4 regions of the Xanthomonas sp. NCPPB 2250 genome follow, and region 3 is predicted to be linked to each of the others. Evidence: predicted binding sites of a transcription regulator. Region 3 holds the regulator's gene; each other region holds the start of a gene.

Region 1 (7,839 bases), 2.3 Mb from region 3:
CTGCCGGCTACGCAACTGCAGGCCCTGCGCGCGCAGGCGCAGCAGTTGCGCGAAGGTCTGGACACGCTGTAGCGCGGGCCAGGCGCCTCGCACGCATCCGCAGCGGCCGGATGCGCTGCGGGAACGTGCCCTGCGACGCACCCAAAGCGTGCCGCGCGCCGCGCATCGACACGCTGTCGCATGCGCGGCGCACGCAATCGCGCGATCTGCTACCTGCGTTCTGGCCGATCGACACGCGCTCAAGCACCCTATGCCGCCGGTCGGCGCAGGCCGCCGGTTGCACTCGAGGTGTCAGCGACGTGGATGACAGTCGGATGACTGTCGCGCGTCGTGTTGTTCCCCCGCAACCCTATCGAGCATGATCATGACCACGACGTTCTCCCTCACCACCAGCGCACGCGCGCTGGGTGTCCTCGCTCTCATGACCGCCGCCACGGCGATCGCCGCCGTCCCCGCGGCGCCGCAATGCAGCGTGCCGCAGGCCTGGGCGCTGCCGACCGCGACCACCGTGGTCGGCACCGGCACGCAGGCCAGTTGCACCGCCAGCGCGCTGGCCTCCGCCGTGGCGCAGGGCGGCTACATCACCTTCAACTGCGGCACCAAGCCGACCAGCATCGCCGTCGCGCGTTCGATCACCATCGCGGCGACGACGCCTACGGTGATCGACGGCCAGGGCAAGATCACCCTGGACGGCCGCCAGTCCGCCCGCATCCTGCTGGTCAACGCCGGCAGCGCGCTGTCGGTGCGCAACCTGAAACTGCAGAACGGCAGCTCCGTGCAGCCGGCATCGAACCAGGCCTACGACCCGGGCACCTGGGGTGGCGGCGCGATCAAGGTCGGTTACCGCGGCAAGCTGGAAGTCATCAACAGCCAGTTCCTGGCCAACCGCAGCAGCATCGGTGGCGGCGCCATCTTCGCCGGCAGCGATGCCGAGGTGACCATCGTCCGCAGCGGCTTCTACAAGAACAGCTCCTGGCTCGGCGGCGCGCTGTACACCCAACTCAGCCGGCTCACCATCGTCGGCTCGGAATTCGCCAACAACCAGGCGATCAATGCGCCGCAGGGCTTCCCCGATGCCGGCAACTTCGGCGGCGGCGGGGCGATCGACACCGACGGCGCATCGCTGGCCGGCTATCTCAAGGGTGGCGTCGGCAGTGGCGGCACGCTGGCGGTGTGCGGCACCGTGGTCCGCAACAACGTCGCCGCCAACGGCTCCGGCGGCGCCACGTTGTGGGCGTACGCGCCGGACACCATCGACGTGAAGTACTCCACCTTCGCCAACAACGTCGCCACCGGTGGCCCCGGCGGCGGCGCGCGCATCAGCATGGGCTTCACCGACACCTCGCATGCCGGCACCGCCATCACCACGCCGGGCACCATCAACGTCGCCGAGACCAGCTTCCTGTCCAACAAGGCCCAACAGGGCAACGCCGGCGCGCTGTACCTGGATTGCTACGGTGCCTGCGACGTCAGCAACAGCACCTTCTACGGCAACTATGCGAAAGGCGTGGGCGCGGCCATCCAGCATGTCGGCTGGCAGCCGGCGAACGGCGACCAGGGCAGCCGTAGCGTGCGCTTCAACAACGTCACCTTCGCCGAGAACACGCCGTGGGTGACGCTGTTCGGCGACAAGTTCGACCTCCGCAACAGCATCCTGTACTCCAAGACCGAGCGCGTGTTCTGCAACAACCAGAGCAACACCGGCAACAACCTCATCGAGTACTCGGCCAAGGGTGCAGTCTGGCCGAACGCCTGCCTGGCCGCGGGCAACGTGAAAGCGGCCGATCCGCTGCTGTCGGCCCCGGCCAGCAACGGCGGGCCGACCCTTACCCAGCTGCCTGCGGCCAACAGCCCGGCGCTGAATGCCGGCAGCAACTGCGCCGCCATCGACCAGCGCGGCAATCCCCGCAATACCGCCGTGTGCGATCTCGGCGCGGTGGAGGTCAGGTAGCAGATTCACCGTCATCGCGTGCATGGCGCCGCGCGGTCGCGCCGGCTTGGCCGGTGCGGCCGCGCGTCCGTCGCCGGGATGAGGAGAGCGTGCGGCAACGTCGCTTCCCGCGCCGATGCGGCGATCCGGCAATACGGCACCAGGCGGCGCGACTGTGCCGTCATGCCGCACCACGCGCTGCAGACCAGTCCTCGCGGCATGCGGCCGCCACGTCGAGCGATCACGCCGCGACTGTGCGTTCTACATGCGCCGCCGCTCGTCCGGTGCGCCTGACGATGTGCGCCAGGCGGCGGCCGACGCCGCGCAGACCTCATCGTTGCAGGCATTGCCCTCGTCGTAGTGCGCGCCAACAACGCCATTCACGCCCGCCGCGCGCGCTGCGGACGATACGGTGGCGTATCTGCTTTCCTGGGCATCGGCGGTGCCGCACGGTGATGCGACGCCACCGACGTCTGCACCTGCGACTTTCCGGATTTGGGACCTGGGTCGCTCGCTTGGGGTCAAGTTCGCGGGGCCGATACCGATAGAGGTACCCCCCCTCGCGAGTCCCCCCACGATGCACTTCTTTCATTCCTTCAAGGTGAGTCAGCGCCTTGCGCTGTCGTTCGGCCTGCTGATCGTACTGCTTGGCGCTTCCTCTACCTTGGCGCTCTACCAGTTCCACAACGTGCGCCAGGCGGTCGACAAGATCGTCCACGAGAACAACCTGAAGACCGAACTGCTGTACACCATGCTGCGCAACAACATGAGCGCGGAGCGCTACCTGCGCGACATGATGCTGTCGCCGGCCGACAAGCGCCCGGCGCTCGCCGCCAGGATCCAGGAGATCCGCGTCGACAACGATCGCCGTCGCAAGGCCCTGGACGCCCTGCCGGGCACCGCCGAAGGCCTGGCCATGCGCAAGCAGATCCATGACGCGCAGGCGGCTGCGCGGTCGGTCAACAGCCGGGTGCTGGCGCTGGCCAGTTCCGGCGAGATCGAGGCGGCCAAGCAACTGCTGTACGGCGATGCCGCGCCGTTGCTGGCGCGGCGCGTGGAGGTGATCCAGAACGCGGTCGATCTGCAGATCCGGCAGAACGCGCTCAGCTCCGAGCAGATCCAGGCGGCCCTGGTCTTCAGCAATCGTGCCCTGATCGGGTTCGGCCTGCTGGCGGCGGTGCTCGGCGCGACCTTGAGCGTGCTGATCACCCGCAGCCTGGCCGGACCGCTCGGGCGCGCAACCGAAATCGCCGAATCCATCGCCCAGGGCCGGCTGGACCATCAGATCCCGCCGCAGCCCAAGGACGAGACTGGCCGCCTGCTGACCAGCATGGACCGCATGCAGGCGCAGCTGCAGGCGGTGATGGCGGCGCAGTCGCAGGTGGCCAGGCACCACGAGCGCGGCGACGTCAGCCAGCGCATGGACGAGCAGGCGTTTCCCGGCGAATACGCACGCATGGTGCGGGAGAGCAATGCGTTGCTCGACATGCATGTGAGCCTCCAGCAGCGCCTGCTCGAGATCATGGGACGCTATGCGATCGGCGATCTGTCGCAGGACATGGATCGCCTGCCCGGCGAGCAGGCCGCGCTCACCGAGACCATGGATCAGGTCAAGCGCAATCTGTCGGCGATGAATGCCGAGATCGGGCAACTGGTCGACGCCGCGGCCGCCGGCGATTTCGCCGTGCGCGGCGACACCGCGCGCTTCCAGTACGACTTCCGCAGCATGGTCGAGGGGTTGAACCAGTTGATGGCGACCACCGACGGCAATCTGCAGGCGCTGTCCAAACTGCTGCAGGACATCGCCAGCGGCGACCTGACCACGCGCATGGAGGGGCAGTTCCAGGGCGTGTTCGCGCAGATGCGCGAGGATGCCGATGCCACCGTGGCCCAGCTGGCCGGGATCGTCGGCCGCATCCAGCATGCGTCCGGGCAGATCACCGGCGCCGCCGGCGAGATCGCCGCCGGCAACACCGATCTGTCGCGTCGCACCGAGCAGCAGGCCGCCAGCCTGGAGGAAACCGCCGCCTCGATGGAGGAACTGACCTCCACCGTGCGCCAGAATGCCGAACGCGCCAGCCAGGCCAACCAATTGGCCATCGGCGCGACCGCGGTGGCGTCGCAAGGCGGCGCGGTGGTGGCGCAGGTCATCGACACGATGAACGGCATCCAGACCTCGTCCAGGCGGATCGCCGACATCATCGGCGTGATCGACGGCATCGCCTTCCAGACCAACATCCTCGCGCTCAACGCCGCGGTGGAGGCGGCGCGCGCCGGTGAGCAGGGCCGCGGTTTTGCCGTGGTCGCCAGCGAAGTGCGGGTGCTGGCGCAGCGTTCGGCCGAGGCCGCCAAGGAGATCAAGCAGCTGATCGACGACTCGGTGAGCAAGGTGGACGCAGGCTCGGTCTTGGTCAATAGCGCCGGCAGCACCATGCACGAGATCGTCGTCAGCGTGCAGCGCGTGACCGACTTCATGACCGAGATCTCGGCCGCCTCGCAGGAGCAGTCGAGCGGCATCGAACAGGTCACCCAGACCATCACCCACATGGACCAGGCCACCCAGCAGAACGCCGCCCTGGTCGAAGAAGCCTCGGCGGCGGCCCAGGCGATGGAGGAGCAGGCGATCCAGCTCAGCGAGGCGGTGACGCTGTTCCGCGTGGCGGGCAGCAACGGCGACATGCCGGCGCGGAGCCAGGCCAAGCCCTTGGGTACGGCCGGTCCCTCGACCTCCCGGCGTGGTTCGCGGCAGGTGGCACCGTTGCTGGTCGAACACGCCTGCTAAGGACGTCGAGACGGCGCGCGCTGCTGACCGCAGCGCGCTCGCCACGCCTCTCCCCGCGTTCCCCGGGGAGAAGCGTGCACGGCGTACGTTCGCAGGAGCGCGGCCCATGGTCGCGGATGCTGTTTCATGGAAACCCCGGTGCCCGTCGGGCCTCTATCGCCTGCTGTTCCGTCGTGTGCAGCGTCGCTGGTACGCCAGCGCGAGTGCAAGACGAGGCCAGGCAGGCCTCTGGCAGCCGGGACGCGCCTGCGGCAGCGGTCAGCCAGTGCGTCGGCGCCGGCGCCTGCCGACGCCTGCAAAGCACGCGGGCAATGCGCGGATGCACCACGAGGCAGGAACCTCCTGTGACCCCTCCCGAGGCGCTGCAGCGACTGCTGACGTGTGGAATCATGGAGGTTCCCCGAAAGCGCGCAGATGCTGCCATGAACGAATCCGACGCCTACGTGTACGACGAGATCCGCAAATGGATCTGGTCCGGGTTCTACTCCCAGGGCGAGATCCAGGAGATGATCGAGGACATCCTCGAAGACGACTGCGACGAGGCCATGCTGCGCGCCTCGGTCGCCAGCCAGTGGCAGGCCAAGCAGCAGGCAGAACAGACCTGGCCGGCGCAGACCGATTGCGACCGGCTGGATGCGCTGTTCGAGCAACTGCACGCGTCAGGCATCTGCGCGCTGGCCAATGCCGGCTACACGATGTCCGATGGCCACGTCGAAGTGAACCAGGCGGTGGCCGACACGCCGGACAGGCGCTATCACGGGTACTGCTTCTATCACGGCCAGGACATGGAGCGCGCCATCGACGGCGCTGGGCTGATGCTCGCCTTCGGCGATCTCGAAGGACGCGAGGACGCAGACCTGGCGGTCGGCCAGCAGGTCGCCGCGGCGTTGCGTGCGGCCGGCTTCACCGTGGACTGGGACGGCACGCCGCGCAAGCGCATCGATCTGCCCGGCTTCGTCTGGCAGCGTCGCGCCGACTGGGAGTGACGTTCCAGCGCGGCGTGGGCAGCGGAAGGCTGCGGGACGCCGACGCGCTGGCTACAATCGCATGCTCATGCCTGACCGCGCCCCGCTGCGCGCGCGGAAGGCGTTTGACGGAGAGGCGTTTCATGGAGCGGATGCTGTATCGCAATCGCCGCGGGTCGCGGCACGTAGCCGGCAGGCGCCATGCGCCGCGCGCGGCCCTGCTGCTGGCCACCGCGCTGCTGGCCGCCTGTGCCGGTGCGCAGTCTTCTTCCCCCTCGATCACCCCTGCACACACGGAGCGGACCATGTCGGAGATGACGCCAGAGCACCTGGCACAAGGCGTAGTACGGTTGATCCTGGCGATCGGCGGCAGGCAGGACCTGGTCGCCGCGCAGGTGGCGGCGCAGACCGGTCTGCAGGTCGAGGACGAGGGCGGGCATGCGTTCAGCGCGTCCGGCACGCTCGCCGGCGGTGGCGGCTACACGCTGGAATCGGTCGCCGATGCCGACGCTGCGCCGCCGTCGCGGCTGGACCTGCGCTTCACCCCCGCGCCGGGCGCGGCGCCGTCGCAGTGCACGCAATCGCTGGCCGGGTATCGCCAGGCGCTGGTCGCGGCCGGCTTCGTGCCGCGCTGGATCGCGCCGCCGCGTCAGGGCAGCGCCGGCCGCTGGCATTTCGAACGCGGCGCGGTCGCCGTGTACGCCTTCCTCGGCAAGGACGCTGGCGAACACGACGCGCAGGCGTGCGTGGAGATGCTGCAGATCCTGGTCGACGCCTGAGGAGAGCGGAGATGGCACACGACGACGAACGCCTGAAGGGCATGGTCGACACCTTCGCGCAGGCGCATCCGAAGGAAGGCCAGGCGCTGCGGCAGATGCTGGACAACACGCCGGAGCTGCGCGCGCGAGTGGAGCAGGCGATCGGGCAACAGCAGCTGTCCGGCTTCGCGCCCAGTCCCGAGGCGGGTACCGGCTCGTACAGCCCGCGCACGGGCCAGATCGAGTTGCCGATGGACGTGCTGGCCACGGCGAAGATGAACGCACCGCGCGACGATTCGGCCAACACCGCCCGCATCGTGCTGGGCCACGAGATCGGCCATGCGATCAACAAGGCCGCCATCGACCGCAGCGATGCCGCGTTCGCGGCCAAGGTCGACGGCATCGCCGCTTCGCCCTCGCCGCACGACTACACCGCCACGCTCCAGGCCTATGGGCAGGAACAACGCACCCGCGAGGCCAAGGACGAGATCGCCGGGGTCAACACGCTGGCCGACTACGTCACCCGCACCAATCCCAAGGCCACGCTCAAGGACCTGTACAACGCCAGCAGCGAGATGGCGAGCTACATCGACAAGCAGGGCGTGGGCAGCAAGGCCACCTACACCGCCAAGGAGGGGCTGAGCTTCGGCAAGGACCTGAAGATCGACGCCGACAATCCGCGCAACGTCGAGGCGATGGGCAAGCTGTTCTACGACGCGCGCGGCTATCCGCAGAACTATGGCGAGCGCGCGCTGGCGCAGATCGCCAATGCCGAGGACCGGGCGCAGGCGCAGCACCCCGAGCGCACGCCGCCGGCGGTGCATGCCGACCTGAAGGCAGTCGGCATCGATGCCGCGCAGGTGCCGCGCGACCTGCTGCCGGCAGGATTTCGCGACGGGCCCGCACCGGCACAGCAGCACGAGCCGCAGGCGCAGCCACCCGCGCCGCGTGCCGGCGAGCCGACAGCCGCGCCGGGTGCCGCCGACCGCGCCCTGCACGAGCGGGTCCGCAGCGGCGTGGCCCAGGCCGAACAGGCGATCGGCAAGGGCTGGGACGACAACAGCGAGCGCATGACCGCCAGCCTGACCTTGCTGGCCAGGCAGAACGGCTTCAGCGAGCGCGATCAGCTGGCAGTGGGCTTCAACCGGCCCACCGCCGCGCACCAGGGCGGCGAACTGGCGTTCGTGTACCGCAACGGCGGCGACGTTTCGCCCGATCCCTACGCCAACCGCGCGCACATGCCGACCAGCGAGGCGATCGCGCGGCCGGCGCAGGAGACCTACCAGCAGCTGCAGCAACTGGGCGCGCAGCAGGGCCAGGCGCAGCGCCAGGCGCAGGAGCAGGAACAGGCGCTGCAGGCCTCGCAACAGGGCCCGACGCGGACCGATCCGCCGCAGGTGCTGA
Region 2 (7,839 bases), 2.5 Mb from region 3:
ACTTGCCCGAGCCGGAGCGGCCGACGAACAGGAAGCCCTTCTCGGCGATCGGCACGTCGGTCAGGCCGTTGAAGGTGCCCCAGTTGTGCACCTGCAGGCGGCGCATGCGGTACTGCTGCGCGCGCTGCTCGGCCAGGGTCTCGGCGAACAGGGACGGGGCGACGGGGACGGTGGACGATTCGGACAGGGACGTCATCGGGAACTCATCGGAAAACGGGGACGGCCGCCATGGCGGCCGGCGCTCGGGGCAAGGCCGGCGCTAGGCGTGCGCGACGTGCGGACGCAGACCGGTCACGGCGCCGCCTCGGCCACGCCGTCGCGCAGGCCGCGATAGGCCGCCGACAGCGCCTGCACGTCCTCGGCCGAGAACAGCAGCTTCAGCGCGGGCGAGACTTCGTAGCGGTCCTCGCTGCCGCGCAGCTTGGACAGCAGGTGGTTGTCGCGCATCTTGGCGATCGCCGCCAGCACCCGCCGGGCGAAACCGGCGCGGTCGGTGGAGACGTTCTTTTCGTACACCGACAGCACTTCCAGCAGCTGCGCCTCGTCGACCACCGCGCGCTCGCCGCGGGTGTCGGCCTCGGCCAGTTGCTGGCGCAGGAACAGCAGCAGCACCGACTCGATGAAGGTCAGCGGCGCGGTGCGCAGCAACGCCGGGGTCTCCAGCTCGCCGGTGTCGGCCTGGCGCGCGAACGCCACGCCACCGTCGCGGTCCAGCACCAGCTCCAGGAACAGCTCGCTTAGCACACGGCGGACCGCGGCCTCGTGGCGCAGCAAGGCCTGCCACAGCGGGCCGTGCCGGTAAGCATCGACGCTGGGGCCGGACAGCAGCTGGCACAGCGCGCGCCGCGCCTCCAGCGGCAGGCTGCCGCTGTCGCCGGCGAACAACGCGGTGCCGGCATCGGCCGCAGCGGAAGTGGCAGCGGCCGCAGCGGCGTCGCCGGCATCTGCATCGTGGCCGTGGAATTCGTCAGACCAGTTCATTGCGTTTTTCCTTGGTGAACCACACCAGCGGGATGCGCGCGCGCCGGACCTGGCCGTCGCCGCCCTCCCATTGCACCGCTTCCCATTCGCCGTCGACCACTACGCCATGGCGGGTGCCCAGCGCCAGGTAGCCGATCACGCTGCCCAGGCCCTGCGCCGCCGGGCGCTGCCGCAGCGCCTCGCCGATGCTCAGCTGCGGCTGGCGGCCGAGCAGGTCGTGCAGGTCGTTGCGCAGGCCGCGCAGGTCGATCTCCGACTGCGCCACCAGGTCGCCGACGCTGTCCAGCGAGATCGTCGCCGCCTCGGCCGCCTGCACCCGCCCGTCCACCTGCTGGCTGCGCGGGTCGTGCAGGCGCCACTGCGACGGCGAGCGCAGCCGCGCACTGCTCAGCGGCAGCACGTAGCCGGTGGCGGCGGTGGCATGCAGGTGATCGCGCAACTGCAGCGCCTCGCCCTGTGCCTGCTTCAGCAACTGGTTGAGCCGGCGCTGTTCCAGGTAGCCGCGGCTCTGCACGAAGCCACGCAGGCTGCGCGCGAAATGCTGCATCACCTCGTGCACCTGGCCGCCGCGTTCGAGCAGGGTGCCGGTAAGCCCGCGCAGGAAGGCACGTTCGTGGCGGTCCAGACGGCGGGCGAAACCGCGCGCCAGCAGCGCTTCCAGCGCCGCGTCCAGCTGCACGCTCTGCTCGGCGTCGTTGAGCAGGCTCCAGAACGCCTGGAAACTGCGCCCGGCCTCGCTCTCGCCGATCACGTCGATGCCGGCGAACAGCTTTTCCAGCACGTCGCCGCGCGCGCCTTCGTCGTCGATGATGCGCTCGCGGAACTCGCGGTTGAGCCGCTCGAAATCGTCGCGGACCCGGCGGAAATCCTCGGTCAGGTCGTCGGACAGGCGAATGATGTCGCGGGTGCGTTCCAGCGCGCGCTTGCCGTCCAGCGCGGCCAGCTTGCCGGCGGCCACACGCTCGATCTCCGCGTCCAGGCGCTCGCGCTCGGCACGCAGCGCGGCCAGGCGCGCGTCCGGATCGGTCTCGGTCTGCCCGGCCAGTTGCACCAGCTGCTGGATCACCAGCGACAGCCGGCTCTCGGTGGCCACGCTGGCGCTGTCGCGCACGCCGGCGATGAAGCGGATGGCCTGCGCCGCCTGCCGCGACAGTTCGTATTCTTCCTGCGCATCGCCTTCGGGCAGGCGCCGCTCCAGCCAGCCCTGCGCCAGCCAGTGCGCCACGTAGGCCTGCGCGGTGCGCGGCAGTTCGCGCGACAGCTCGTCGTCCTTCAGCGCATCGAGCTGGCGCTGCAGGCGCTCGTGCAGCACGTCGGCCGGCAGCCGCCGCTGGGCGTCGCCGAGCAGGGTCTGCAGCAGGCCGATCAGCTCGGGGGCATGGTCGGCGGCGAGCAGTTTCCACAACGGCTGTTCGCGCAACTGGCGATAGCCGGCGATCCGGACATGCGGCTTCATGCAGGAACCGACCGCCACCGCATCCGCAGACTCAGCGCACGCGCTCGATGAAGCGCAGGAACTCGGCGCGGGTGCGCGCGTCCTCGCGGAAGGTGCCGAGCATCTTCGAGGTGACCATGCTGACGCCGCGCTTGTGGATGCCGCGGGTGGTCATGCACTCGTGCGCGCCTTCCACCACCACGCCCACACCCAGCGGCTGCAGCACGTCCTGGATGCACTGGGCGATCTGCGCGGTCATCTTCTCCTGCACCTGGAAGCGCCGCGCATAGGCCTCGACCACGCGCGCCAGCTTGCTGATGCCCACCACCTTGCCGCGCGGCAGGTAGCCGACGTGGACCTTGCCGATGATCGGCGCCATGTGGTGCTCGCAGTGGCTTTCGTACTCGATGTCGCGCAGCACGATCAGCTCGTCGTAGCCGGCCACTTCCTCGAAGGTGCGCAGCAGGTACTCGCGCGGGTCGGCGCGGTAGCCGCTGAACCAGTCGCCATAGGCCTCGGCCACGCGCCGCGGGGTGTCCAGCAGGCCCTCGCGGGTGGGGTCCTCGCCGGCCCAGCGCAGCAGGGTGCGCACTGCGTCTTCGGCCTGCGCCTGGGTCACCGGGGGAGTGGAGCTGTTGTCGGAATCGGCCATGGGGGAACGCCCGTAAGGGGGCTGCATGGTACCCGAGTCGCCTGGCAGCCGCCGCATGCGCGGCCTCCGCGCGGCGGGGCGACCCGGCCGATACCGGGTGCGCCGTTCAGCGTCCATCTGCTCCGCGCCCGGGCGGCACGCGCATCGCCCGGGCCGGCGCCGCGCCGGTCAGCGCCGGCGCGCGTGCATCTCGCCCTCGTGGTCGAGCCAGTTGGACCCCTTGTTGGTCAGGAAGAACATGTACACCACCAGCGACACCGCGATCACCGCCGTGGCGTACCAGACGAAGGTGTTGACGTGGCCGGTCTTCAGCGAGGCCTGGTACAGCAGCGGCGCGGTGCCGCCGAAGGCCGAATTGGCCAGCGCATAGCCCAGGCCCACGCCCAGCGCGCGGATATGGGTGGGGAACAGCTCGGCCTTCACCACCGCGTTGATCGAGGTGTAGCCGGTGAGGATGACGAAGCCGATGGTGAGGATCGCGAACGCGCTCAGCCAGTCGCTCTGCCTGGGCAGCTCCAGCACCAGGAACCAGGTATAAAGCACGCCGCCGATGCCGAAGAACACCAGCAGGGTCTTGCGCCCGATGATGTCCGACAGCCAGCCGCCAACCGGCTGCATCAGCATCAGCACGATCAGCGCGGCCAGGTTGATGATGGTACCGGCCATCACGTCGTCGCCGGCGAAGGCGGTCTGGATCATCTTCGGCCCGGTCACCGAGTAGGTGTAGAACGCCACGGTGCCGCCGGCGGTGATCAGGAAGCACAGCAGCAGCGGGCGCCACTGGTGCACGAACAGTTCGCGCAGCGAGCCGGAGGACCTGTCCTTGCCCTGCTTGGCCGCGGCGATGGACTCGGAGGTCAGCGACTCGTCCATCGTGCGCCGCAGCCAGAACACCACCAGCGCGCCGATGCCGCCCAGGCCGAAGGCCACGCGCCAGCCCCACTCGGAAATCTGGCCCTTGTCGAAGAAGTGCAGCATGCCGAACAGCACCGCCTGCGCCAGCACGTGGCCGCCGACCAGGGTGACGTAGTGGAACGAGGACAGGAAGCCGCGCCGCCCGGGAATCGCCGCCTCGGACATATAGGTGGCACTGGTGCCGTACTCGCCGCCGGTGGCGAAGCCCTGCAGCAGGCGCGCCAGCAGCAGCACCACCGCCGCGGCGCCGCCGATGCTGGCCACGGTGGGCGTCACCGCGATCAGGAACGAACAGGCCGCCATCACCGACACCGACACCGTCAGCGCCAGGCGGCGGCCATAGCGGTCGGCGAAGCGGCCGAAGTACCAGGCGCCGATCGGGCGCATCAGGAAGGTCACCGCGAAGATCGCCCACACGTACAGCGTGGCGTTCTTGTCCTCCTTGGAGAAGAACTGCGATTCGAAGTAGGTAGCGAACACCGAATAGACGTAGACGTCGTACCACTCCACCAGGTTGCCGGCCGAGCCCTTGAGCGTGTTGGACACCGAGCGGCGCAGGCTGCCCGGTGCGGCGGCGGCGGACGAAGAGGTGGATGCACTCATGCGATGGGCCTCATGGATGGACGTCACGGAGTATAGGCAGGCACTTGCGAGGATCCTGTCGCGACGGCGGCCACGCCGGGCGTGCGCGTCATCCAGCGCACTGCGCCTGCGGCGCGGCGAAGGCCTTGCTGTACATGCCCGAGCGATCGAAGCAGCAGACCCGGCGCTTGCCCGCGGCGAGCATGTCGCAGGTGCTGGCGATGCGCTTGACCCGCGTCTGCACCTGCTTGCCCGAGCCGATCCAGAAGATCCAGTCGCGCCGCGCCACCGCGGTCAGCGTGTCCCAGGCCGCGCGCGCGGGCGGATGCGCAGCCAGCGCGCGCGCCAGATCGTCGGGTACCGCCGGTTCCGGCTTCACCGCCACCGGCGCGATCTCCAGGGTCACCGTGGTGCCGACCTCGACCGCCGCGGCCGCCCGCAACGCCTCCTCGACCTGCAGCCAATGGCCACCTCGCCCATCGGGCTGCAGCGTGGCCTGAAACGGGTGCCCGGCGAACCGGCCCTCCACGCTGACCAGGCCACGCGTGGGCAGCGCGGCGCTGGCCGCCGCAGGCAGCAGCAGGAAACACCAGGACGCGTCCGGCGGCGTGGCTGGACGCAGCAATGTCGCCTGGAAGCGGATCGGGTCGGCGGCGCCGGTCATGCGCGGACCTTAGCACCGGCCGCGCGCGGTGCCATGCTGCACCTGCGCGCGGCGGCGGCGCGACGCGCTCCTGGTCTTGTCGCTCACCGGGCACTGCGCCCTGCCTGACCTGCCTGGCGGCCACCGCCACTGGAGACCGGCACAACGTCACGTTCCCCGCACTGCGCGGCGCACGCTCAGGCCCCATCCCTTCAGTTCGACCGGGCGTCGCCGCTATCCATGCGCCGGCCCGGGGACCCGCGCTATGCGCGCGTCACGCGGGCGCAGGCAACCTGCCTGCCCGTCCGCCGTCACCCACCGTCGATCCCTCTTCCTTCCCCCATTCCCCCGATCCCATGCACGCCCTTTCCAATCTGCGCATCGGCCAGCGCCTCGCGCTCGGCTTCCTCACGATCATCGTGCTGATGGTCCTGCTCACCGTGGTCGGCATCCAGCGCGTGCACAGCATCGACCAGCGACTGACCGCCATCAACGAAGTCAACAGCGTCAAGCAGCGCTACGCGATCAACTTCCGCGGCAGCGTGCACGACCGCGCCATCGCCCTGCGCGACGTGGTGCTGCTGGACGATCCGGCCGGCCGGCAGGCGACCGAGCAGACCATCGACAAACTGGCCGGGGACTACGCGCGCGCCGCCCAGCCGCTCGACGCCCTGCTCGCCGCCTCCAGCGACGCCCAGGAAAAAGCGATCCTGCAGCGCATCCAGGGCATCGAACAGCGCACCATGCCGCTGATCGCGCAGGTCCGGCAGCTGCGCGATGCCGGCGACACCGTGCAGGCGCAGGCGCTGCTGCTGCAGCAGGCGCGCCCGGCCTTCGTCGACTGGCTGGCCAGCATCAACGCCTTCATCGACCTGCAGGAAGCCAAGAACCGCCAGGCCGCCAAGGAAGCGATGGCCACCGCGCGCGGCTTCGCCCTGCTGATGATCGGCTGCACCGTGCTGGCGCTGCTGCTGGGCGCGCTGATCGCGCTGTTGCTCACCCGCCGCGTGGTGCGGCCGCTGCGGCAGGCGCTGGGCCTGGCCGAGCGCATCGGCGCCGGCGACCTGAGCAGCCCGGACACCGCCACCACCCACGACGAGGCCGGGCAGTTGCTGCGCGCCATGCAGCAGATGCAGCGGCGCCTGCACGAGGTGATTTCCGCACAGCGCGAGATGGCTGCGCGCCACGACGCCGGCGCCATCAGCTACCGCATGGACGCGCAACGCTTCCCCGGCGAATACGGGCGCATGGTCGCCGACACCAATGCCCTGGTGGATGCGCACGTGCAGACCCAGCTGCGCATCACCGAGGTGATGGGCCGCTACGCCATCGGCGACCTCAGCCAGGATATCGCCCACTATCCCGGCGAGAAGGCCGCGATCACCGCGGCGATGCAGCAGGTCAAGCAGAACCTGCATGCCATCAACGTGCAGATTCAGACCCTGGCCGAGGCCGCCTGCGCGGGCAACTTCGCCCACCGCGGCCAGCCGGAGAAGTTCGAGCACGCCTTCCGCACCATGGTCGAGAACCTCGACACCATGATGGCCACCGCCGACGCCAACCTGGCCAAGTTCTCCGCGCTGCTGCGCTGCATCGCCGACGGCGACCTCACCGTGCGCATGAGCGGCAACTTCCACGGCGTGTTCGCCGCCATGCGCGACGATGCCAACAGCACCGTGCACCGCCTCACCGACATCGTCGCGCACATCCAGCGCACCACCAACAGCATCGGTTTCGCCGCCGAGGACATCGCCAGCGGCAACCAGGAACTGGCCAAGCGCAGCGAGCAGCAGGCGGCCAGCCTGGAAGAGACCGCCGCCTCGATGGAGGAACTGACCTCCACGGTCAAGCAGAACGCCGAACACGCCCAGCGCGCCAACCAGCTGGCGCTGGGCGCGGCCGGCGTGGCCAGCGAAGGCCGCGACGTGGTGGGCCAGGTGGTGGAGACCATGGACGGTATCCAGGCCGCCTCCAGGCGCATCGCCGACATCATCGCGGTGATCGACGGCATCGCCTTCCAGACCAACATCCTCGCCCTCAATGCCGCGGTGGAAGCCGCACGCGCAGGCGAACAGGGCAAAGGCTTCGCGGTGGTGGCGGCGGAGGTCGGCACGCTCGCGCATCGTTCGGCCGGCGCCGCCAAGGAGATCAAGACCCTGATCGACGACTCGGTGCAGCGCGTCGCCCACGGCGCCACGCTGGTGCACCAGGCCGGCGCCACCATGGACCAGGTGGTGGCCAGCGTGCAGCACGTCACCGACCTCATGGGCCAGATCTCCGCCGCCTCGCACGAACAGGCCAACGGCATCGCCCAGGTCAACCAGACCATCGCGCGCATGGACGAGACCACCCAGCAGAACGTGGCGCTGGTGGAAGAAGCCAGCACCGCGGCGCGCTCGCTGGAGGAGCAGTCGGCGCAGCTCACCCAGGCGGTGGAAGTGTTCAAGGTCGGCGCCTACGTCTGATCCACGGGCACGGCGGCGGCCGTGCCGCTTCGGCTCGTCCCGCCCGCCGGCACCGGTGATCGGCCGGCAGCCCAGCGCGTGAACGCCAGGTGTCGGCCGATGCCGGCCATCGCATCGGCTGCCATGGCCGGCGCCGGCGCAAGCGTTACGATGGCGGCCTCCCACG
Region 3 (7,839 bases):
TGCAGGTAGTCCAGCGACTGCTGCGCGGCGTCGAAGTGCCGCGCCTGCAGGGTGGCCTGGCCGGCACGGGCCATGCCCAGGGTTTCCTCCGCCGCATGGCACAGCTCGACCATGGCGTTGATCGCCAGGAAGCCGGCGCCGCCCTTGAGCGTGTGGAAGCCGCGGAACACGGCGTTGAGCTGGCCGCTGTCATCGGGCGCCTGCTCCAGCGACACCAACTGCTCGCCGAGCCGGTCCAGGATCTCCTGGGCCTCGATGATGAAGTCGGCAGCGATGTCGTCGGGTACGGCGCTCATGACATTACAGTCCCAGGCCCGAGAGCAGGTCGTCGGCGTCGTTCTGCGACACGCCGTGGCGGTCCAGGCCGGGCAGGGCCGGGCCGGCCAGGCTGCCGTCGGCCTTGCGTTCTTCCTTCGGCGGCAGACCCAGCGCGCCGAAGCCCTCGTGCACGCGGCGCACGATGCCGGCGACGCGGCGGATGATCTGCCCGGTCAGGTCCTGGAAGCTCTGCGCCAGGGCCATTTCGGTGAGGTTGTGGCGGATCTTGTCGAGGATCTCGCCCTGGTTGCCGCTGAGGCCGCCGGCGGCGAGCTGGTCGGCCAGCGCACGGCATTCCTCGGCCAGGTCCAGGGTGCGGTGGCTGGCCTGTTCGGTCATTTCCACCACGTGGTCCAGGCGCGAGCAGGCGTCGTCCAGCTCGCCGGCCTCGCTGGGCACCACCGGCAGTTCGCCGAGCGCCTGCCCCAGATCGCGCGCGAGCCGGCTCAGGCCCTGCATCATCGGCCGCGTGCGCCAGGCGGCGAGGGTGTCGATCTCCCTGCGCCAGCCGGCCTCGTCGCCGTTCTCCAGCGCGTCCAGCGCGCCTTGCAGGCGTTCGATCAGGGCGGTACGTTCGGCGGTGGCTTCCATTTAGGCGGTCGCTCCCAGGCGTTCGAAGATCTTGCCCAGCTTCTCCTGCAGCGTCTGCGCGGTGAACGGCTTGATGATGTAGCCGTTCACGCCGCACTGCGCGGCCTCGATGATCTGCTCGCGCTTGGCCTCGGCGGTCACCATCAGCACCGGCAGGTGCTTGAGCTTGTCGTCGGCGCGGATGTTGCGCAGCAGATCGATGCCGGTCATGCCCGGCATGTTCCAGTCGGTGACCACGAACTCGAACGGCGCCGAGCGCAGCGCGGCCAGGGCGCTGTTGCCGTCTTCGGCCTCGGCGGTGTTGGTGAAGCCCAGATCGCCGAGCAGATTCTTGACGATGCGTCGCATCGTCGAGAAATCGTCCACGATCAAAATCCGCATGTTCTTGTTCACCACTGACTCCTAAGGGTTCCTATTCTTCGTCTTCCAGACCGGCATCGGCGACCTCGAACGCCTTCAGGCGTCCGCGCAACCGTACCGTGGCCTGGCCATGGATCTGACACACGCGCGACTCGCTGACCCCGAGCACCGCGCCGATTTCCTTGAGGTTCAATTCCTGCTCGTAGTACAGCGACAGCACCAACTGCTCGCGTTCGGGCAACTGCGCGATGGCCTTGCCCAGCTCGCGGCCGAATTCGCTGCGCTCGAGCATCTGCTGCGGATTGGGTCCGCCCTTGGCGATGGTATCCAGCTCGCCATGGTCCTCGATGCGCGACTCCAGGCTCAGCACCTGGCCGCGGGCGGCATCTTCCATCAAACGCAGGTATTCGGGAAGCGGCATGTCCATCGCCGCGGCCACTTCGTTGGCGGCGGCGGCGCGGCCGGTGCTCTGTTCGATCTTGCGGATCGCCGAGGCGGCGTCGCGGGCGCGGCGGTGCACCGAGCGCGGCACCCAGTCGCCGCGGCGGATCTCGTCGATCATCGCGCCACGGATGCGGATCGAGGCGTAGGTCTCGAACGAGGCGCCCTGTTCGGCGTCGTAGCTGCGCGAGGCCTCGATCAGGCCGATCATGCCGGCCTGGATCAGGTCGTCGATCTCGACGCTGGCCGGCAGCCGCGCCGCCAGGTGGTGGGCGATGCGCCGGACCAGGTCCGAGTGCTGGGCGATGTAGTCGTTGGCGCTGTTGCGCTGGACGGCGCGGTAGTGGGCGGCGGCGTTCATGCGGCCACCCCGCGCTGGATGATGCGTTCGACGAAGAACTCGACGTTGCCGCGCGGGGCGGTCGGCGCCTGCCAGCGTGCGGTGCGCCGGGCGATCTCGGAGATCGCCTGCGCCGACGGGCTGGACGGGTAGGCCTTGACCACCGGCTGCTGGCGCTGCACCGACAGGCGCAGCCAGTCGTCCTGCGGCACGCAGCCCAGGTAGTTCAGCGACACGTCGCCGAGGAACTTCTCGCAGACCCGGCTGAGCTTGTCGTACAGCAGGCGGCCTTCGTTGAGGTCGCGGACCATGTTGGCGACGATCTGCACCCGGTCCACGCCGCGCTCGCGCGAGAGGACCTTGATCAGGGCGTAGGCGTCGGTGATCGAGGCCGGCTCGTCGCAGACCACCACCACCGCGTCCTGCGCGGCCTGGCAGAAGGTCAGCACGCTGTCGGTGATGCCGGCGGCGGTGTCGACGATCATCACGTCCAGCTCGCGCTGCAGCTCGGAGAACACGTTGACCAGGCCGACGTGCTGGGCCGGCGGCAGCTCGGCCATGTAGCGGCGGCCGGAGGCGGCGGGCACCACCATCAGCCCGTTGGGCATGTCGATCAGCACCTCTTCCAGGGTGCAGCGCCCGGCGACCAGGTCGGCCACGGTGAACTTGGGGGTCAGCCCCAGCAGCACGTCGACGTTGGCCAGGCCCAGGTCGGCGTCTAGCAGCAGGGTGCGCTTGCCCATGTCGGCCAGCGCCATGGACAGGTTGACCGAGATGTTGGTCTTGCCCACGCCGCCCTTGCCGCCGGTCACGGCGATCGTGCGCACCGGACCCAGCGGCTCGCTGCGCGTCGCCGACAGGGGGAAGGCATTGGTCAGATTGACGTAGTCACGCGACGGCATGGGTCTGCTCCGGAGTACAGGGCTTATCGGCAGCGCGCCGCAAATCTTCAAGGCGCAATACCAGGCTGGCGGCGTTGGCGCGGTGCAGGTCGTCCGGCACGCGCTGTCCATCGGTCACCCAGGTGATGGGGAGGCGGTGGTCCACGACCACCGACAAGGCACTGCCGAACCGCCCGGTCTCGTCCAACTTGGTCATGATGACCCCCTGTGGGTCGGCGCCGGCGAACCGGCGCACCACCTCGTCCAGGTCGGAGAAATGGGCGTTGGCGGGGAGTACCAGCAAGGACCGGACCACACGCGAGGCGCGCAGCCAGTGCAGCTGGGCGGCCAGGGCGCGGTCGCGCTGGCCCATGCCGGCGGTGTCGATCAGCACCAGCTTGTAGTCGGCCAGGCGCTCCAGCAGCTGCTGCAGCGCGGCGTCGCTGTCGGCTTCGTGCACGGCGATGCCGAGCTGGCGGCCGTAGCTATGCAGCTGTTCGCGGCCGCCGACGCGGATGGTGTCGGTGGTGACCAGGGCCACGTCGCGGGCGGCATGGCGCTCCAGGAAGCGCGAGGCCAGCTTGGCGATGGTGGTGGTCTTGCCGGCGCCGGTCGGGCCGATCAGGGCGATCACGCCGCCTTCCTCGAGCGGATCCAGCGCGGCGATCGGCAGGCGCTTGGACAACAGGCCCAGCATCAGCCCGCGGCCGCGGTGCAGCTCCAGGTCGGCGGGGATCTGCATGACCACGTCGCGGGTGATGCCGCTGTCGAAGCCGTAGTCGTCCATCAGCTCCAGTGCCTGGGCGCGGACCGGCGAGCCGCGCAGGCGCTCGTCGGTGAGGCGGTTCATCTCGCGCTCGATCATCTGCCGCATCAGCGACAGTTCGTCGCGCAGCTGCGTCAATTGTTCGTCGTTCTGCGGGGCGGGGAAGGTCGGCACCGCCGCCAGCGCCGCGGCCGCCGGGATTCCGGCAGCGGCCGGCGCATCGGCCTTGGCCACGCTCGGCGCGGCCGGGGCCGGGCTCGCCACCGGGGTCAGCGCCACCGCGGGGACGTCGTCGCGCCAGGCCGGCACGGCCTCGGCGGCCGGCGCCGGGGGGGGGGCGGCGAACGGGCTGGGCATGGGCACGCTGATCGGGGCGTTGCGGAACACGTCCTCGGGAATGCTGAACTCGGCGCGGCCCGGTGACGGCGCTGCGGCCTTGGCCGGAGCGGCCGGGCGCGCGGCGGCGGCCGGCGCGGCCGTGGCGGGCATGGCCGAGGCGGCCAGCGCCGCCGGCTGGGTCAGCGGCCGTGCCGGGGAAGCGGCCGGGGCGGCCGGCGCGGCACCGCCGCGGCGCTCGCTGATCGCGGCCATCATCGCCATCGCCGGGCTGGCGGCGGCGTCGCCGCGCGCAGCACGCGGGGCCGCAGCGGCCGGCGCCTGGCTCGCCGCGGCGGCGCGCGGCGCCTCGTCCGGGCGCACCGCATCCAGCGCCCGCTGCACCAGGGCCTCGTCGTAGTTGCTGGCGGCGACGATCTCGATGCCCTCGTCGGTGCGCCGGTTGGACAGGATCACCGCATCCGGCCCGTGCTCGTCGCGCACCATCCGGAAGGCGGTGCGCATGTCGGGGGCGACAAAGCGTTTGATCTTCATGGGTGCGTGCCGGGATTCGGGAATGGGGAGTGGGGATTGGTCGCGGAGGCTGCCATGGCATGGCTGCTGTCCGGTCGCCTTGCTCTGGTTGTGTTCGTTCGTGTCATTGCTGTCTCTCTCCGCGCGCCGGGCCCGCTGTTGCGACGCCCGAATCCCAAATCACCAATCCCCGCCCATCAACTGATCGTGCCCACCAGCTTCAGCCGCTTGTCCTCCGGCACTTCGCTGTAGGACAGGACCGACAGCGCGGGGACGCTGTGGCGGACCAGACGGGCGAGGGCGGCGCGGACCTGCGCCGGCACCAGCACCACCGCCGGTTCGTTGCGCGCCTCCTGCTTGCTCACGCAGTCCGCCAGACTTTGGTGCAAGCGTTCGGCCAGTCCGGGTTCCAGCGCCGCGCCGTTGCCCTGGGTAGAGTCCTGCAAGACGCGTTCCAATTGCGGGGCCAGGGTGAACACCGGCAGTTCCGGGGCCATGCCGGCGATCTCCTGGACGATGAACCGGCCCAGGGCGTTGCGCACGGCGGCGGTGAGCGCGCCGGGTTCCTGACTCTGCGGGGCGTGCTCGACCAGGGCCTCGACGATCTTGCGCAGCTGCCGCACCGGGATCTTCTCGATGAGCAGGTTCTGCAGCACCCGCACCACCACCGACAGCGGCAGCGCCTTGGGGGTGAGGTCCTCGACCAGCTTGGGCGCGCTCTTGGCCAGGGTCGCCAGCAGCTGCTGCACTTCCTCGTGGCCGAGCAGTTCCGGGGCATGCTCGCGGATCAGGTGCGACAGATGCGTGGCGATCACCGTGGCCGGGTCGACCACGGTGTAGCCCATGGTCTCGGCCTGGGCGCGCAGGTGCGGCTGGATCCAGATCGCATCCAGGCCGAACGCCGGGTCCTTGCCGGGAATGCCGTCGATCTTGCCGAGCGCGCCGCCGGGGTCCAGCGCCAGCTCGCGGTCCGGGTGGATGTCGGCGGTGGCCACCGGCACGCCGTGCACCAGCAGGCGGTAGGCGTTGGCCGGCAGTTCCAGGTTGTCGCGGATGTGCACCGGCGGCACCAGGAAGCCGATGTCCTGGGTCAGCTTGCGGCGCACGCCCTTGATCCGCGCCATTAGCTCGCCACCCTGGGTCTTGTCCACCAGCGGGATCAGCCGGTAGCCGACCTCCAGGCCCAGCGGGTCGATCGGGCGCAGTTCGTCCCAGCCCAGTTCGGCATTGGCCTGGGCGGCGGCCGCGGCCTGCGGTGCCGCCTCGGCCGCGGCCGGCGGGGGCAGCAGGCTGCGCTTCCACATCTTCCAGGCCAGCAGGCCCAGGATCAGCGCCAGCGTCAAGAAAGCGACGTTGGGCATGCCCGGGATCAGGCCGACCAGGCCCAGGATCGCCGCGGCCACCGCCAGCGCCTTATGCTGGCCGAACACCTGGCCCATCATCGAGGCGCCCATGTCCTGCGAGCGCGAGGCGCGGGTGACCAGCATCGCCACCGCCGAGGACACCAGCAGCGCCGGCAGCTGCGCGACCAGGCCGTCGCCGATCGACAGCAGGGTGTAGGTGGAGGCGGCCTGCGCCACCGGCATGCCGTGCTGCAGCACGCCGACCGCCATGCCGCCGATCAGGTTGATGAACAGGATCAGGATGCCGGCGATGGCGTCGCCGCGGATGAACTTGCTGGCACCGTCCATCGAGCCGTAGAAGTCCGCTTCCTCGCGCACTTCCTCGCGGCGGGCCTTGGCTTCCTCGCGGGTCAGCAGGCCGGCGTTGAGGTCGGCGTCGATCGCCATCTGCTTGCCGGGCATGGCGTCGAGGATGAAGCGCGCGGTCACTTCCGACACGCGCCCGGCGCCCTTGGTGATGACCACGAAGTTGATGATGGTCAGGATCGCGAACACCACGATGCCGACCGCATAGTTGCCGCCGATCACGAATTCGCCGAAGGCCTCGATCACCTTGCCGGCGGCACCGTGGCCGCCCTGGCCGTTGATCAGGATCACGCGGGTGGAGGCCACGTTCAGCGCCAGGCGCAGCATCGTGGTCATCAGCAGCACGATCGGGAAGATGCTGAACTCCAGCGGCCGCTTCACGTACACCACCGCCAGCAGCACCATCAGCGAGATGGCGATGTTGAAGGTGAACAGGGCGTCCAGCACCGGCGCGGCCAGCGGCACCACCACCATCGCCAGCATCAGCAACACGATCACCGGGGCGCCGAGCCCGTGCTTGATCATGTCCATGACTTTGCGCGTGTTCATCTGCGCGGCAGGCTGACTCATGGCTGGCTCCCCGGGGCGAATTCATCCACTTCCAGCGGCGGCAAAGGCGGCATCGGCCCGCTGCGCCAGGCGCGCAGCGTGTAGACGTACGAGAGGACCTGCGCCACCGCGGAATACAGTCTCACGGGAATTTCCTTGCCGAGTTGGCCTTCCCTATACAAGGCGCGTGCCAAAGGCGGCGCCGAGATCACCGCCACGCGGTGCTGCTCGCCGACCTCGCGGATGCGGAAGGCGATCTCGTCCACGCCCTTGGCCACCACGGTGGGGGCGCGCATGCGCCCGCTCTCGTACTTCAGCGCCACCGCATAGTGGGTGGGGTTGACCACCACCACGTCGGCCTTGGGCACGGCTTCCATCATCCGCCGCTGCGACATCTGCATCTGCATCTGGCGGATGCGGCCCTTCACCTCGGGGCTGCCGTCGCTTTCCTTCATTTCCCGGCGCACTTCCTCGCGGGTCATCTTCAATTTGCGGATGTAATTCCACTTTTGATAGGGCGCGTCGATTGCCGCCAGCAGCGCCAGCGCGCCGGCGGTGTACAGCAGCAGCTTCAGCGTGAAGCCCAGGCCGTGGCCGATGGCCTGCTCCAGCGGCTGCAGCAGCAGGCCGCGCAGGAAGTCGGTACTTCCCCACAGGCACAGCATCGCCGCGCCGCCGACGAAGCCCATGCGCAGGATCGACTTGAGCAGTTCGACGATGGTCTCGGCGCCGTACATGCGGCTCAGCCCGTTCATCGGGTTGAGCCGGTCGAACTTGGGGATCAGTGCCTGGCCGGAGAAGCGCAGGGTGCCCATCAGCACCGGCGCGGCGAAACTGGCCGCCAGGCAGATGCCGACCAGCGGCAGCACCACCCAGAGCAGGTTCAGCAGCAAGTCGCCGAAATGGCCGAACATGGCCTGCGGATGCTCGCGCAGCGACAGGTCAGGGCGCAGCGCCTGTTTCAGCCAGGCCACGGCACCGGCGGCCATGGAGGTGGACAGCCCCATCAGGGCGAAGACGCCGGCGCTGAACACC
Region 4 (7,839 bases), 480 kb from region 3:
CCGCACTGGCGCGCCTGCGCGAGGCCGGCGCGCACCTGCTCAACCAGGCAGTGCTGCTGCGCGGGGTCAACGACAGCGTCGAGGCGCTGGCCGCGCTGAGCGAGCGCAGCTTTGCCGCCGGCGTGCTGCCCTACTACCTGCATCAACTGGATCGGGTGCAGGGCGTGGCCCATTTCGAAGTGGACGATGCCACCGCACTGGCCCTGCACCAGGCGCTGGCCGCACGCCTGTCCGGTTACCTGGTGCCGAAACTGGTGCGCGAGATTCCCGGCGACAGCGGCAAGCGCCCGCTGCTGCCCTGACCCGCCTGGCCGGGACCGCCGCAGGCAAGGCGCACGCCGGCCACGACGCCGCAGCGGCGATCACACGCCGGCGGGCGGTGCGTCTTCGTTGGCGAGCAACTGGCGGAATTCGTCCGCGCTGAGCGGGCGGCTGAGCCAGAAGCCCTGCCCCAGTTCGCAGCCGCGCTCGCGCAGCAGCTCGAACTGGGTCTCCTGTTCGATGCCTTCGGCGACCACGGTGATGTCCAGCGAATGCGCCATGGCGATGATCGCCGTGGTCAGCGCCAGATCGTCCGGGTCGCGCTGCAGGTCGGCGACGAAACTCTTGTCGATCTTGACCCCGTCCACCGGCACCTGGCGCAGGTGGCTCAAGCCGGAGAAGCCCGTGCCGAAGTCGTCCAGCCAGACCTTGACCCCGGTGCGATGCAGCCGCGCCAGCATGCTCGCCGCCTGCAGCTCGTCGCCGATCACCGCGGTCTCGGTCAGTTCCAGATGCAATTGCGCCGCCGGCAGCCCGGACTCGCGCAGGCATTCGGCCACCACTTCGGGCAGATCGCCACTGCGCAACTGCCGCGGCGAGACGTTGACCGAGACGAACAGGTCGCGGCTGCCGTCGGCGCGCCGCCACTGGGTGGCCTCGCTGCAGGCCGCGCGCAGCACCTTGGGACCGATGCTTTCGATCAGCCCGCTCTGCTCGGCCACGTCGATGAACACCGTCGGCGAGATCGTGCCCATCGCCGGATGCTGCCAGCGCAGCAGCACCTCGACGCCGACCATGCGCCGGTCCTGGGTGCGGAAGATCGGCTGGTAGGCCAGCTTCAGTTCGTCGCGTTCCCAGGCGCCGCGCAGTTCGTGCTCCATGTGCACGCGCCGCTCCACCGCATAGTCCATCGCACGGCTGTAGAAGCGGTGGCAGTTCTTGCCGGCCAGCTTGGCCTGGTACATGGCGATGTCGCCGTTCTTCAGCAGCGCCGAGGCGTCCTCGGCATCGCCCGGGTAGACGGTGATGCCGATCGAGGTGCCCATGAACACCTCGCGGCCCTGGATCCGCAGCGGTTCGCGCAGTTCCTGCACCAGCCGCTGCGCCAGCGCGGTGGCGACCTTGGCCGCCTGCGCGTCCTCCACCAGGATCACGAACTCGTCGCCGCCGAAACGTGCCAGCAGCGCGTCGTCGCCGCCCAGTTGCTCCACCGCCAGCTGGATGCGCCGCGCGAACTGCAGCAGCGCCTCGTCGCCGGCCTCGTGGCCCAGGGTGTCGTTGATCCGCTTGAAGTCGTCGATGTCGGCGAACAGCAGCGCCAGCCTGCGCTGCGAGGCGCGCGCCGACAGCATGCGATGGTCCAGCGCCTCGCGGAACGCGAGCCGGTTGGTCAGCCCGGTCAACGCATCGGTGTAGGCCATGTGGCGCACGTCGCGGTCGTGCCGGGCGATCGCCTCGCTCATCCGACCGAACGCGCGCAGCAGTTCGCTGACCTCGTCGTGGCGGCCGCTGTCGCGACGCTCCACCGCATAGTTGCCGGCCTCGATCTGGCGTGCGGCCGCCGCCATCCAGCGCAACGGCGCCACCAGCGTGCGCTGCACGTAGACCGCCACCATCGCCGCGGTCAGGCCCAGGGCGGCCAGCAACAGCAGCAACCAGCCGAGATGGCGCTTGCCCAGGGCGCCCAGGCGCTGGTCCAGGTTCTGCCCGGCCTTGCGCTCGTACTCCTGCGCGCGTGCCCAGGACATGCCCACCCGCACCCCGCCCACGCGCTGGTCGCCGATCATGATCGGCATCGACACGTCGAGGAACTCAGACGACTCCTGCGCCAGCAGGCCTTGGGCGCGGATCGCGGCGTCGGCCATCGGCCCGCGCATGCGCTGGCCGTAGCCCACCAGGTCCTTGCTGCCGTCGTGGATCAGCCGCCCGTCGGCGTCGTAGACCAGCACGTAGGCCACCGCCACATAGCCCAGCGCCCCACGCACCTGCGTGCCGATCGCATCCAGGTCGGAGTAGTACACCGGGTTGGCCAGCGAATCGGCCAGTTGCCGCGCCAGCGATTCGCCGCGGGTGCGCATGCTGCTGTCGAACAGGCTGTGGATGGCGTTGCCGCTGAGCGTGCGCACCTCGCGCTGCATCGCCGCCTGGCGCTCCAGCAGCAGGCCCAGGATCGCCATCACCAACAGTGCAGCCACGCCCATGGCCAGCAGGAACCTGGCCTGCAACCCGAAACGCATGGTCTTCATTCCACTTCCAGCCTCACCCGCGCCACGCCGGCGCGCAGGGTATCCAGGCGCTTCTGCGACGCCGGATCGATCGGGTAGAAACCGGAGGTCCCGAAGAACTGGCGCAGCGCCGCGCGCCCCTGCGGATCGTCGGCGGCGTGCAGCAGCACCTCGCGCAGGCGCGTCTCCACGTCCGTGGGCAGATCGCTGCGCACCATCTCCACCGCGCGCGGATACGGTTCGCTGCGGTAGATCACCCGGAAGTCCCTTCGGAACGCCGGGGGAATGCGGCGATCGTCATCCCAGTCGAGATTGCTGAACGCCCCGGCATCCACCAGGTGCTTGTGCACGAAGGCGGCGATATTGAGTTCCGAGCGCGCGAACACGTAACCGACCGTCTCCGCCGAGGGCTGGTCCTTGGTCGAGAGCAGGATCTCCGGATGCAGGCCGCGCTCGAACAGCGTCATCATCGGCACCAGGTAGGCGCTGGTGGACAGCGTGCTCTGCAGCGCCAGCGTGCGCCCCCGCAGATCCGACAGGTCGTGAACCGGCGCGTCATTGCGCACGAAGAACACCGTGTGGTACTGGCGCACGCCGTTGCGCTCGGTCAGCAGCAGCGGCTTGGCGCCACCGCGCTGTTCCAGCGCCATCGCGGTGGCAGCGGTCTCGGTGACCCAGTCGACCCGGCCGCGACGCAGGTAACTGCTCATCTGCTGGCTGTCGCGGGCCATCAGGATCTGCCCGGAGGTGATGCCGACATCACGCATGCGCGGCACCACGTAGTCCAGCAGCGGCTTGAGTTGCTCGTAATGGGCCTTGGGATTGTCGCTGATGCGCCCCAGCACCAGGACCGAGGGCCGCGCGTGCACGGACGCGGGCCAGCAGATCGCCAGCGCCAGCCACACCACGACCACCCGCCAACGCGAACTGGACAAACCACGATCCCCAAGTAGACCTTGCAAAGCCTAGCCGAAAGCGCATGCCGGTGACAGCGTCACAGAATGGCGCCTGCCACCGATGCAGTCCGCCCTGGGCGCACGCGTCGGCGCGCGCGCCGCAATGGGCGCCTTCGCGCCTTGCCTGGCCTCAGTTTCCGGCCTGTCCGGCGAGTCGCGCCATGCGCTGCGCATCGGACAGCACGCCGCGCAACAGGCGCACTTCCTGTTCGGTCAGCTCGGTGCGCAGGAACAGCCGGCGCAACTTGCGCATCGCCGAATCCGGGGCGCGCCCCTTGTGGAAGTCGATATCGTCCAGGGTCTCGGCCAACTGCCCGAACAGCCCTTCCACCTGTGCGTGGCTGGCCGGCGCCTCACGGAACCCTGGTGCCGGCGCAGGCGCAGGCTCGGCGCCGCGCAGCTGCGCCAGGCGCAGTTCGTAGGCCAGCACCTGCACCGCCGCGGCCAGATTGAGCGAACTGAACGCCGGATCGGAGGGAATATGCACGGCCGCATGGCACAACTGCAGTTCCTCGTTGGTCAGGCCGGTGCGTTCGCGCCCGAACACCAGCGCCACCTCCGCCGGTTCGGCGCTGGTCGCGGTCAGGCGCTGCGCGGCATCGGCCGGTAGCAACTCCTCCAGCGACACGCGGCGGCTGCGCGCGGTGCAGCCCAGCACCAGCCGGCAATCGGCCACCGCGTCGGCCAGCGCCGGCAGCACCGGCGCCTGCTGCAACAGGTCCTCGGCCCCGGCAGAACGCCGGTAGGCCTCGGTATCCAGTTCGCATTCCGGCGCCACCAGCACCAGCCGCGACAGCCCCATGGTCTTCATCGCGCGCGCCGCCGCGCCGATGTTGCCGGGGTGCTGGGTCCCGACCAGGACGAAGCGGATACGGAGGGAATCTGTCATGGCGGCACGGCAGGCGAAGCGAACGGGGGCGTAGATGGTAAACTGTGCGGCCGGCCTTGGCGCCGGACTGCTCTTTTCCTCCTCCAGACCCACCTCCGCCTTCTCGGGAGCGCTTGCCATGCAAAAACCCGCCGTCACCGTCATGGTCAAGGCCGCCCGCCTCGCCGGCAACGTGCTGTTGCGCCACATCAACCGCCTGGAAGCACTGAACGTGGTGCAGAAGGACCGCATGGACTACGCCAGCGAAGTCGATGCCGATGCGGAAAAGGTGATCGTCAAGGAGTTGCGCCGCGCCTACCCCGACTACGGCGTGATGGGCGAGGAAGGCGGCGTGCAGGGCGGCGGCCGCTACATGTGGGTGATCGACCCGCTCGACGGCACCAGCAACTACCTGCGCGGCTTCCCGCATTACTGCGTGTCGATCGCCCTGGTCGAGAACGGCGAGCCGATCGACGCGGTGATCTTCGACCCGCTGCGCAACGAACTGTTCACCGCCAGCCGCGGCAACGGCGCCGTGCTCAACGATCGCCGCATCCGCGTCAGCGAGCGCAAGGAACTCAACGGCGCCATGGTCCACACCGGCTTCGCGCCGCGCGAGCGCAAGCGCACCAGCCCCCAGCTCAAGTGCGTGGATGCGCTGCTGGTGCAGGCCGAGGACATCCGTCGCACCGGTTCGGCGGCACTGGATCTGGCCTATGTCGCCTGCGGCCGCAGCGACGCCTACTTCGAAGCCGGCGTGAAGGCCTGGGACATCGCCGCCGGCGTGCTGCTGGTGCGCGAGGCCGGTGGCCGCGTCACCGACTTCAAGGGTGGCACCCTCGGCCGCATCGACGACCGCGGCCCGCAGCAGTTCCAGGTGGTCGCCGGCAACCTCAAGGTTGGCGATGCGCTGCAGAAGCTGATCGTCAATACCGGCTTCGCCGGAGAGTTCGACGCGAAGTTCTGAGTGAGGCGACCGGCGCTGCGCCGGCGCAGCGACATCGCAACAACGGAAAAGCCGCGCACTCGCGCGGCTTTTTTATGTCCGTCATCCGCCGATCGAGCCGGCGCACGACCTCCGCACAGGTCCGTTCGCGGCATCCGCCCGGCCTCGCGCAGATGAGCCGCCATCCGAGAAATTCCCTCAAACGCAACGCGCACGGGCCGTTTTGCCGTCACGCCGCACTCACGCATTGGACGCTGCGCGCTTCACTTCTGCTTGATCGGCGCTTGCGTAGAAAACGGCACACGACGCGCTACGTGCAGGCCAAACGGCATGTGCGATGCGCCCGACGCAATCGGCGAACGCAGCCCTAAAGATCCACGAAACGCGGCCGATACAGATGCGGGCCTTTGCCCGAACTTTCCCCCGCTGATCCGCGCCTGCATTGCCGTCCCTGCGGCAATGGAGCCGGTAGCGCCGCTCTCTCGCATCTTCCGGAGATCTCGCGTGTTCTTCCATCATCTCACCGTCACCAAGCGCCTGGCAATCGGCTTCTGCGGCGTGATCGCCATGTTATTGCTGGTCGGCATCACCAGCCTGATCGGCTTCCGCAAGTTCACCAGCGCGGCAGCGCTGGACGCGCACACCTACAAGGTCATCACCCTCGGCGACCGCATGCTGGTGAGCCTGCTCAACATCGAGAGCGGTGCGCGCGGCTTCGCCCTGACCCGCGATCCGTCCTACCTGGCGCCACTCGAACTCGGCGAACGCGAGTTCAGCGCACAGTGGCAGGAGTCCAAGCAGCTGACCGCGGACAACGCGGCGCAGCAGGCGCGCCTGCAGACCCTGATGCAGGACTACACGCAGTTCATGGCGACCAAGCGCAAGGCGGTGGAGCACATGCGTGCCACCGCGGCCGACAGCGACGACGCCCAGCTGGACGCGTTCCGCAGCGTCGGCAAGCAGCAGATGGACGGGTTGCGCGACACGATCGGCCAGTACGAGAACGCCGAACGCGCCCTGCTGCAGGTGCGCAAGGCCGAGAGCGAGGCGCGCGCGCAGTCGGGCGAATGGACCAGCCTCGGCGGCATGCTGATCGGCATCGTCGCCGCCATCCTGCTCGGCCTGCTGGTCCGCAACAGTCTGATGCGCCAGCTCGGCGGCGAGCCCGCCTACGCGGCCGACGTGGTGCGCCGCATCGCCAGCGGCGACCTGTCGCAGGAGGTGCGGCTGCGCTCGCAGGCGCCGTCGCTGCTCAACGACATGCGGCAGATGCAGGAGGAACTGCGCACGGTGATCCAGGCGCAGACCGAGATGGCCAGGCAGCATGCCGCCGGTCAGATCAGCTTCCGCATGGACGAGGCGCGCTTCCCCGGCGACTACGGGCGCATGGTGCGCGACACCAATGCGCTGGTCCACAGCCATATTTCGGTCAAGCAGCGGCTGATCACGCTGATGGGCGAGTACGCCGAAGGCGACCTCAGCCGCGACCTGGAACAGTTCCCGGGCGAGATGGCGATCCTCACCGAGACCATGGCCAAGGTGAAGCGCAACCTCGGCGCGATCAACCACGAGATCGACCTGCTGGTGCGCGCCGCGGCGCAGGGCGATTTCTCCCGCCGCGGCGAGGAGCAGCGCTTCCAGCATGCCTTCCGCAGCATGGTCGCCAACCTCAACACGATGATGACCGGCACCGAGAGCAACCTGGCGGCGCTGTCGCAGCTGTTGCGCGCGATCGCCGCCGGCGACCTGACCCAGACCATGCAGGGCGATTTCCACGGCGTGTTCGCGCGGATGCGCGACGACGCCAACGCCACCGTCGCGCAGTTGACCGACATGGTCGGACGCATCCAGCAGGCCGCGGCCAGCATCGACACCGCCGCGGGCGAGATCGCCAGCGGCAACGACGACCTGTCGCGCCGCACCGAGCAGCAGGCCGCCAGCCTGGAAGAAACCGCCGCGTCGATGGAAGAGCTGACCGCCACGGTGAAGCAGAACGCCGAGCATGCGCGCCAGGCCAACCAGCTCGCCGCCGGCGCGGCCTCCGTGGCCTCGCAGGGCGGCACCGTGGTCGGACAGGTCGTCACCACCATGGACGGCATCGAGGCGGCCTCGAAGAAGATCGCCGACATCATCGGCGTGATCGACGGCATCGCCTTCCAGACCAATATCCTGGCACTCAATGCCGCGGTGGAAGCGGCACGCGCCGGCGAGCAGGGCCGCGGTTTCGCGGTGGTCGCCAGCGAGGTCCGCACCCTCGCCCAGCGCTCGGCCAGCGCGGCCAAGGAGATCAAGACGCTGATCGACGACTCGGTCGAGCGCGTGAGCGCGGGTTCGGCGCTGGTGGCCCAGGCCGGCACGACGATGCAGGACATCGTGGCCTCGGTGCAGCGCGTGACCGACATCATGGGCGAGATCGCCGCCGCCTCGCAGGAGCAGTCGGCCGGCATCGAGCAGGTCAACCACACCGTCACCCAGATGGACGAGACCACCCAACAGAACGCCGCCCTGGTCGAGGAAGCCACTGCCGCGGCACGCGCGATGGAGCAGCAGGCCGGCGACCTGGTGGAGATCGTCGGCCAGTTC

What was found. The regulator FliA, encoded in region 3, starts transcription of late flagellar genes. The targets are predictions, from matches to a motif close to TAAAGTTTNNCNNNCNNNGGCCGATAA.
Region 1: a site for FliA is predicted at 2,452-2,478, ahead of AC1PMG_RS21085 (methyl-accepting chemotaxis protein). Genes of this name have one in related genera too.
Region 2: a site for FliA is predicted at 5,420-5,446, ahead of AC1PMG_RS00705 (methyl-accepting chemotaxis protein). Genes of this name have one in related genera too.
Region 4: a site for FliA is predicted at 5,625-5,651, ahead of AC1PMG_RS13425 (methyl-accepting chemotaxis protein). Genes of this name have one in related genera too.

Annotation. Positions count from the first base shown of each region.
Region 1 covers NZ_CM161520.1:5,141,672-5,149,510, reverse strand. The annotation lists gene AC1PMG_RS21095 (cryptochrome/photolyase family protein) at 1-72, shown strand, start outside; gene AC1PMG_RS21090 (choice-of-anchor Q domain-containing protein) at 359-1,951, shown strand; gene AC1PMG_RS21085 (methyl-accepting chemotaxis protein) at 2,508-4,712, shown strand; gene AC1PMG_RS21080 (DUF6891 domain-containing protein) at 5,135-5,698, shown strand; gene AC1PMG_RS21075 (hypothetical protein) at 5,983-6,456, shown strand; gene AC1PMG_RS21070 (XVIPCD domain-containing protein) at 6,468-7,839, shown strand, end outside.
Region 2 covers NZ_CM161520.1:151,490-159,328, reverse strand. The annotation lists gene AC1PMG_RS00735 (ATP-binding protein) at 1-196, opposite strand, end outside; gene AC1PMG_RS00730 (DUF4194 domain-containing protein) at 292-981, opposite strand; gene AC1PMG_RS00725 (DUF3375 domain-containing protein) at 968-2,437, opposite strand; gene folE (GTP cyclohydrolase I FolE) at 2,469-3,068, opposite strand; gene AC1PMG_RS00715 (MFS transporter) at 3,237-4,586, opposite strand; gene AC1PMG_RS00710 (YdeI/OmpD-associated family protein) at 4,675-5,229, opposite strand; gene AC1PMG_RS00705 (methyl-accepting chemotaxis protein) at 5,565-7,673, shown strand.
Region 3 covers NZ_CM161520.1:2,890,473-2,898,311, reverse strand. The annotation lists gene AC1PMG_RS11375 (chemotaxis protein CheA) at 1-296, opposite strand, end outside; gene AC1PMG_RS11370 (protein phosphatase CheZ) at 301-909, opposite strand; gene cheY (chemotaxis response regulator CheY) at 910-1,302, opposite strand; gene AC1PMG_RS11360 (RNA polymerase sigma factor FliA) at 1,322-2,071, opposite strand; gene AC1PMG_RS11355 (MinD/ParA family ATP-binding protein) at 2,068-2,952, opposite strand; gene flhF (flagellar biosynthesis GTPase FlhF) at 2,939-4,567, opposite strand; gene flhA (flagellar biosynthesis protein FlhA) at 4,744-6,804, opposite strand; gene flhB (flagellar biosynthesis protein FlhB) at 6,822-7,839, opposite strand, start outside.
Region 4 covers NZ_CM161520.1:3,367,348-3,375,186, forward strand. The annotation lists gene epmB (EF-P beta-lysylation protein EpmB) at 1-302, shown strand, start outside; gene AC1PMG_RS13405 (putative bifunctional diguanylate cyclase/phosphodiesterase) at 363-2,507, opposite strand; gene AC1PMG_RS13410 (phosphate/phosphite/phosphonate ABC transporter substrate-binding protein) at 2,504-3,421, opposite strand; gene AC1PMG_RS13415 (RNA methyltransferase) at 3,573-4,331, opposite strand; gene AC1PMG_RS13420 (inositol monophosphatase family protein) at 4,450-5,277, shown strand; gene AC1PMG_RS13425 (methyl-accepting chemotaxis protein) at 5,761-7,839, shown strand, end outside.